Regions from separate parts of the Croceicoccus sp. YJ47 genome, predicted to be linked through region 1. Evidence: predicted binding sites of a transcription regulator. Region 1 holds the regulator's gene; each other region holds the start of a gene.
What was found. Region 1 encodes LexA, which represses DNA repair genes until DNA is damaged. Its sites were predicted from a motif close to GTTCCNCNCTTGTTCT; they were not measured.

Region 1 (2,266 bases):
CATCGCACCGGGGTGTTCGGGCCGTTCGCCAATCTGGTCGCAATTCCGCTGACGACCGCGCTGGTGATGCCGTTGCTCGGCCTGTCGCTCACGCTCGACCTCATAGGCTTGGGCGGCCCGGTGTGGATGGCAACGGGGTGGGCGCTGCAGGCGCTGATCGAAATTGCGTTCCTCGCTTCCGGCTCGGAAAATTCGGTGATCCTGCGGGCGCAGCCGCCGTTATGGTCCATCCTTCTCTTTGCCGCGGGGTTTTTCTGGTGTGCGCTGTGGTCGGGGGGCATCCGATTGTACGGGTTGATTCCGATGGGCACGGGCGTCGTCATGCTGGCGATGCAGCCCGCGCCCGATCTCATGATCGCGGCGGAAGGCCGGCATGTCGCCATCGCGGACGAGGGCGGACGGATCTACCTGTTACGCGACCGCGCCGGGTTTACGCGCGATGCGCTGCTCGAACAGGCGGGTGTCGATCCGGACGTCGGCAACTACGCCAAGCTCAGGGATATTCCCGGGGCGGAATGCAACCGGGCCTTTTGCCGGTTCGAAATGCGACAACGGCGCATCATGGTGTCGCAGCGCCGGGCGACCGTCGATTACAGGGCGATGGTCACGGCATGTGCGGACAGCGATATCGTGATCGCCGAATGGAAACTGCCCGGCGCATGCAGGCCGCGCATCTTGAAGGCGGATCGTGCCCTGCTTACGCGCAGGGGCGGCATGACCTACGATTTCGAGAGCGGGGCGATCGCCTATGCCCGAAATCCTCGCGATGGGCATGGGTGGCGCCGGAGCGGGGCAGCGGCACAGGCGATGAAATGACGCAGGCGCCTTTCTCGGCTTAACGACTTCCTCTTAGTGATACCGCCGCAGGAGCCCGGCAAGGCGCCCTTGCACCTGCACATCGCGAGCGTCGTAAACCTGCGCCTCATACGCTGCGTTTGCAGGATCAAGCCTGACCTTTCCGGCATCGCGGTGCAGATATTTCAATGTCGCTTCCACACCATGCACAAGTGCGACGATAATCTCCCCATCGCGCGCCTCTTCGGTGCGGCGGACAAGCGCGAAATCGCCATCGAAGATCCCGGCCTCGATCATGGAATCGCCCGACACTTCGAGCGCATAATGCTCACCCGCACCGAGCAATGCGGCCGGCACGGGCAGCATCTGCTGATCCTCCAGCGCCTCGATCGGCATGCCGGCGGCAATCCGGCCATGCAGCGGGATCTCGACGACATCATTCGCGGGTGCAGGCGTGCCACCCTTGCGGTTCAGGGATACGACGGTTCCAGGCTCTTCCTTCGAGGCGGCGCCGGCACGATCGGTCTGGCGTATCACCTCGAGTGCGCGGGCGCGGTTGGGGAGGCGGCGGATGAAGCCACGCTCTTCCAATGCGGAAATGAGCCGATGCACACCCGATTTCGACTTCAGGTCGATGGCGTCCTTCATCTCCTCAAATGAGGGGGAGATCCCGGTTTCGTCGAGCCGATCCTGAATAAACACCAGCAATTCATGCTGCTTGCGCGTGAGCATTGGTTCGTTCCTCCTGTTCTACGAAATCAATCCGTGAACGAATAAGGAACAGTTAGGCAACAAACGGAACGCCGTCAATCGCCCTTCTAACCATATAGGCGAAAAATAGACACTTCGGCTCCATTTTGGATGCTTTTTGCGTGTGCCGGACGAATGATCAACGCATCCGCCATGGCCAAGGGAGCGATCGCGCCACTATCCTGGAGCCGCAGCGGTTCGGCCGCGCCGTCGCGAATGCGCGCGCGAATGAATTCCGCTCTTTTCCCCGTCGGTCCGAGCGAACCGCGTATCGGCATCACCTGCCGGGTGGGGAGGGGGGCGGTGCAGCCATTCATCGCGCGGATCAGGGGCAGGGCAAACAGAAACGCCGTGACGAAGCAGGAAACCGGATTGCCCGGCAGGCCGAGGACGATCTGCCGTTCCCGGCGTGCGACCATCACCGGCTTGCCCGGCTTCATCGCCACGCGCCAGAATGCGAGTTCCGCACCGATCGATTCCAGCGTCGGCCGGATCAGATCGTGATCCCCGACCGATGCGCCCCCGCTGGTAATCACCAGATCGGCATCGTCCGCCGCTCCGAACGCGGTGATGAGCGCCTCGCGCTCGTCCCCAATGGGTCCGCGGCGCGTCACATCGCAGGGCAGTTCGCCACACATCGCGGCCAGCATCGGCCCGTTGCTGGCCGGCAAATCACCCGGACCGAGCGGTTCGCCCGGCGCGCGCAATTCATCGCCGCAAT
Region 2 (2,266 bases), 450 kb from region 1:
TCTCACAGGGGTTCGCAACCGCAACAAATCCGCCCAGCTAGAAACCGCAGGATGATGGGCCGTGCTATGGCCATCGTGGGTCGATCTTTAGAAACGCCATTGTCGAAGGACCTCTTGGACATATCCGGGCGTCTCGCCATTCCGGGGAATGCCGCCTGCGCGTTCCACTGCGCCGGGACCCGCATTGTAGGCAGCCACCGCGAGGTGAACCACGCCGAACCTGTCGAGCATCTGCCGCAGATACCGCGCCGCGCCGAAGATGTTGGCCATAGGATCGAAGCGATTGAAGACCCCGAGTTCTTTTGCCGTGGCTGGCATCAGCTGTCCAAGACCTGCGGCACCCGCCGGGCTGACGGCGAAGGGGTTATATCGAGATTCTGTCCATACGAGCGCATCGAGCAGGCCCGCGGGCAATGAGTACTTCGCTTCCGCAGCATAGATGTGGGGAAGGTAGCTTGCTCGCCTGAAGTCGGAGGGGCCAGGTTTGGCCTTGGGTTCGTATCTGTATGGCAGGTTCACCCGGCCATTTTGTGGTACAATGAGACCCGATGCCGGGCCGGCCTGACGGGATGACCACAGCCCGTGCTCGACCAGCTGGAAGCCGTTCGATGTTTCAGCAATTCGGATGCCTTCGGAGTGACTCGCGGGGGCTTCGATTGTGGCTGGCGCGGACAAATCCTGGGCTCTGGCGGAGGTAGCAGAGGTGATCGCGAAGCCTGCGACCAAGATAGCTTTCATTGTCATTTCTCGATCCTTCTATAGCCGAATCGAGTGAGAACATATATAGAACAGGCGGCGTAGGAAATTGGTTTGGCGCGAGTGCAGAGTGGAGGCTGCACGGGGAGGGCACCTCAACCGGAGAAGGTCGATGCCCCCGTTAGACAAACCTCATCAACTCGAACGCCGCGCCCGCGCGATCGTCGAAAGCCTTCAGGGTACATGGAGTCGGGGCAAAGGCATGTGCTGCTGCCCGGCGCATGATGACCGAACTCCCTCATTGAGCGTGACACTGGGAAGAAAGGCGATACTGTTTCATTGCTTCGCGGGATGCTCGAACGAGGAGGTCATAGCAGCACTGGACCGCCAGGGTGTTCGCAGCCGTGACCTGTTCGATGGCTCTAGTGCCGTGGTCGCTGATCGACAGGAAAATAGGGCCTTCGATTCCAACGCGCGGCGTTTGTGGCAATCGGCGACGGCGATCTCCGACAGCCCTGCCGAAGGATACCTCGCGCAGCGCGGGATCCTGCGTGCCTCTGATCAGCTCCGTTACCTCGAGCGCACGCCGCTCGGACCACGTGGCGCGGTCCAGTTCCTCCCTGCAATGTTGGCGAACGTCACGACTGACATCGGCACAATAGCGGTGCACAGGACGTTTATCGATACTGCGAGCGGCAAGTTGGCGGGTTTCGAGCGTCCCAAGCGTGCGCTGGGAAGCCTCAGCTGTGGTGCTGTCAGACTTGCCCCGCCAGCCGCGGGCCGGTTGGGCCTTGCCGAAGGTATCGAAAGCGCCCTGTCAGCCATGCAGCTGTTTGGGATTCCTTGCTGGGCAACGCTCGGGAACGAGCGGTTCGGCCTCGTCGCGATTCCCGAGAGTGTGCGCGAGCTCCACTTGTTCATCGACAATGATCCGGGAGGCGAGCTCGCGGATCAGCGCGCACGAAAGGCCTATTCTGCATCAGGCCGTGTGATCCACTCGCGAGCACCAGCGTCGACCGGTCTCGACTGGAACGATGAACTCAAGGCAAGGCTCGCTCGGCAAACCTGATCAGCGAGCCAGAGGGGAGGGGGCCTTCGGCTGATTGAGGCCTGCGAGGCGCAGGACCTCGTCAGGAGGTTTCCCATGTCCAACACTTCCCTCGCCTTCGCATTCGATCCACCATCTCCGCCGCTTGTCGTGACGGCAGCCAAAGCAATGGCGTTGCAATTGGCAGCAGGCAGCGCGCTTTCGCGCGGCGAAATCAACCGCATCATGACGGACCACTTCGGCGGAACCGATGCACTCGGGGCATGGTCAGTCCGTGATGCTCACGCTGCGCTCGAGCTGGCGCAGGTTCAACATCTGCAAGCATCAGATCAAGTCCAGCCCACGAGCCCGATCGACGAGGCGGAACAGTTCTTCTGCGGTCTCGATGCCCGAGTTCCGACCCAAACCAATCGCAGCGACGAGCAGATCGAATGGCAGCAGTTTGCAACGCCGCCGCGGTTGGCCTGGCTTGCCGCACGGGCCTGCGGACTGATGCTCAACGAGCTCGTGCTCGAGCCCTCG
Region 3 (2,266 bases), 1.4 Mb from region 1:
GCCACTTCTTCGCGCCGCGCCAGCCATCGGCCGCCATCTGGTCGTAAAGGGTTTGGCCGACCGTCGCCGGGTTATGGGCCTCCGCTTCGGGCCAATCGAAGGCATCGACGTACTTGGATTGAAGCGCGACAATGACGACACGCGGCCGGAGCTGCGGGACGCCGAAGTCCGATGCGTTGAGCAGCCGCCAGTCTGCCTCGTAACCGAGCTTCTTGAGCTGCTTCTTCAGCCCCTCCCGGTAATCGTGGAACACGGCGCTGAGGAAGCCCCGGACGTTCTCGATCATGACAGCGCGGGGACGCGTGGCGTCGATGATGTCGAGGGCATCCGGGAAGAGGTTGCGCTCGTCGCGCTCTCCGAGTTGCTTGCCAGCGAGCGAGAACGGCGGACAGGGGAGCCCGCCTGCGACAAGGTCCACGCCCTTGAAATCGGCGGCCCGCTCCTTGAACACCCGGAGATCGTCCTCGATCACGTTCCAGCTCGGCCGATTGGCCCGGAGCGTCTCGCAACAGCTCGAATCAATCTCGACCAGCGCCTCGTGCTCATACCCGGCCTTCTCGAGACCAAGCGCCTGTCCCCCGGCCCCGGCGCAGAGTTCTAGCGATGTGAGCATGACGTTCCCCTGATTCACGATTTGTTCTTCACTGCCCTATTGAATCGAAAGCCGGGGATCAAGGCAAGAGATTGTTCATCCCTGTCCGGGGAAAACGGGTCCAGCCGCGTGACTCGAGCGGGAGTCTCTGCGGCACCGAGAGTTCCCCTGCCGTTTCCCCGAGCTCCTCTGGGGCCGAGGATTTCACATCTAAGCTGTTAAAAAGGTTGGCGCACCCGACAGGATTCGAACCTGTGACCTCTGCCTTCGGAGGGCAGCGCTCTATCCAGCTGAGCTACGGGTGCGTGCCGAACGCGATTAGCAGGGTGATGATTGGCTGACCAGCCCTTTTCAAAGGGCGTCGGCACATTCGGGCCGGGAATCGAAAAATCCGCCATGAGCGTGCATTTTCACGGGGCGCAAACGTCCCGAACGCTTGCCAGGTTCGTATTTTGTTCTTTAATACGTCACCATGTCCGATTCGCTTTTACATACCACGCCCGCGTCCCCGTCCCCGTCGGCGCCATCGACACGGGCGCAGGCCGTCGCGCGCGGAATCGGCCGTCTGTTCGCGCGCAACGATATCTGGACCCTGCCGGAAGTCCCGCTGCGCAATGGGCGGCGGGCGGATCTCATGGGGATGGATGCGAGCGGGCGTCTCATCATCGTGGAGATCAAGGTGGCGCGCGCCGATCTGCTCGGCGATTCCAAATGGCCCGATTATCTGGACTATTGCGATCGGTTCTACTGGGGGCTTTGCCCGTCGCTCGACCGGGCGTGCATGGACATGCCGGAGTTCATGCCCGATTCCTGCGGGCTGATCGTGGCCGATGGCTATGATGCGGAAATTCTTCGGCCCGCGCCCTTGCTCACGCTCGCGCATGCCCGCCGGAAGAAAGAGGTGGAGCGGCTCGCCCGCATCGCCATCCGGCGCCGGCAGGTGGAGTGTGACCCGCAATGCGCACCGTGGGGCCAAAACGAACTGAGCTGAGTGTCTCGATGCGCTTCGCCATTTGAATGGCGGCGCTTTGCCGCTAAGGCACGGGGCATGAGCGCGACGATACCGGGATGGGTTCTGGCCATGGGAGCATCGGCCCTGGCAATGACGGCCATCGTCGCGGTGCGCTACATGCTGACGAGCGGCGGTTTCGCGCTCGCCACGCGGATGACGCGGCCGGGTCATTATAACGGGCTGAACGCGCAGATCGGCAAGGAGATCGGCTGGTCGCTGCTTTCCGCCGCGATCTACGGCATTCCGGCGGGCATCGTCGGCTGGGGCTGGCAGGAGCGCGGCTGGACCCGGATCTACGACGATGTCGGTGCCATGCCGCTGTGGTGGTTGCCGGTGTCTCTGTTCATCTATCTCTTTGCGCATGACAGCTGGTTCTACTGGACCCATCGGTGGATGCACCGGCCCGGCCCGTTCCGGATGATGCATGCGGTCCACCATGCCAGCCGCCCGCCGACCGCGTGGGCGGCGATGGCGTTTCACCCGTGGGAGGCGCTCACCGGGGCGGTGGTGATCCCGGCGCTGGTGTTTCTCGTTCCGATCCATGTCGGCGTGCTGGCTCTGGTGCTGGCGATCATGACGGTCATGGGTGTGACCAATCACATGGGGTGGGACATGTTTCCGGATGCCGTCGTTCATTCGCGGTTGGGGCGCTGGCTGATAAC

Region 2: the regulator LexA is predicted to act here: its motif matches at 775-790, upstream of JD971_RS14740 (toprim domain-containing protein).
Region 3: the regulator LexA is predicted to act here: its motif matches at 1,036-1,051, upstream of JD971_RS02880 (MmcB family DNA repair protein).

The regions. Positions count from the first base shown of each region.
Region 1 is NZ_CP067087.1:2,555,629-2,557,894, forward strand. It holds gene JD971_RS12455 (ComEC/Rec2 family competence protein) at 1-816, shown strand, start outside; gene lexA (transcriptional repressor LexA) at 850-1,527, opposite strand; gene JD971_RS12465 (molybdopterin molybdotransferase MoeA) at 1,614-2,266, opposite strand, start outside.
Region 2 is NZ_CP067087.1:3,008,679-3,010,944, forward strand. It holds gene JD971_RS14735 (lytic transglycosylase domain-containing protein) at 88-744, opposite strand; gene JD971_RS14740 (toprim domain-containing protein) at 869-1,765, shown strand; gene JD971_RS14745 (bifunctional class I SAM-dependent methyltransferase/DEAD/DEAH box helicase) at 1,841-2,266, shown strand, end outside.
Region 3 is NZ_CP067087.1:601,553-603,818, reverse strand. It holds gene JD971_RS02890 (DNA cytosine methyltransferase) at 1-613, opposite strand, end outside; tRNA gene JD971_RS02885 (tRNA-Arg) at 821-897, opposite strand; gene JD971_RS02880 (MmcB family DNA repair protein) at 1,065-1,583, shown strand; gene JD971_RS02875 (sterol desaturase family protein) at 1,641-2,266, shown strand, end outside.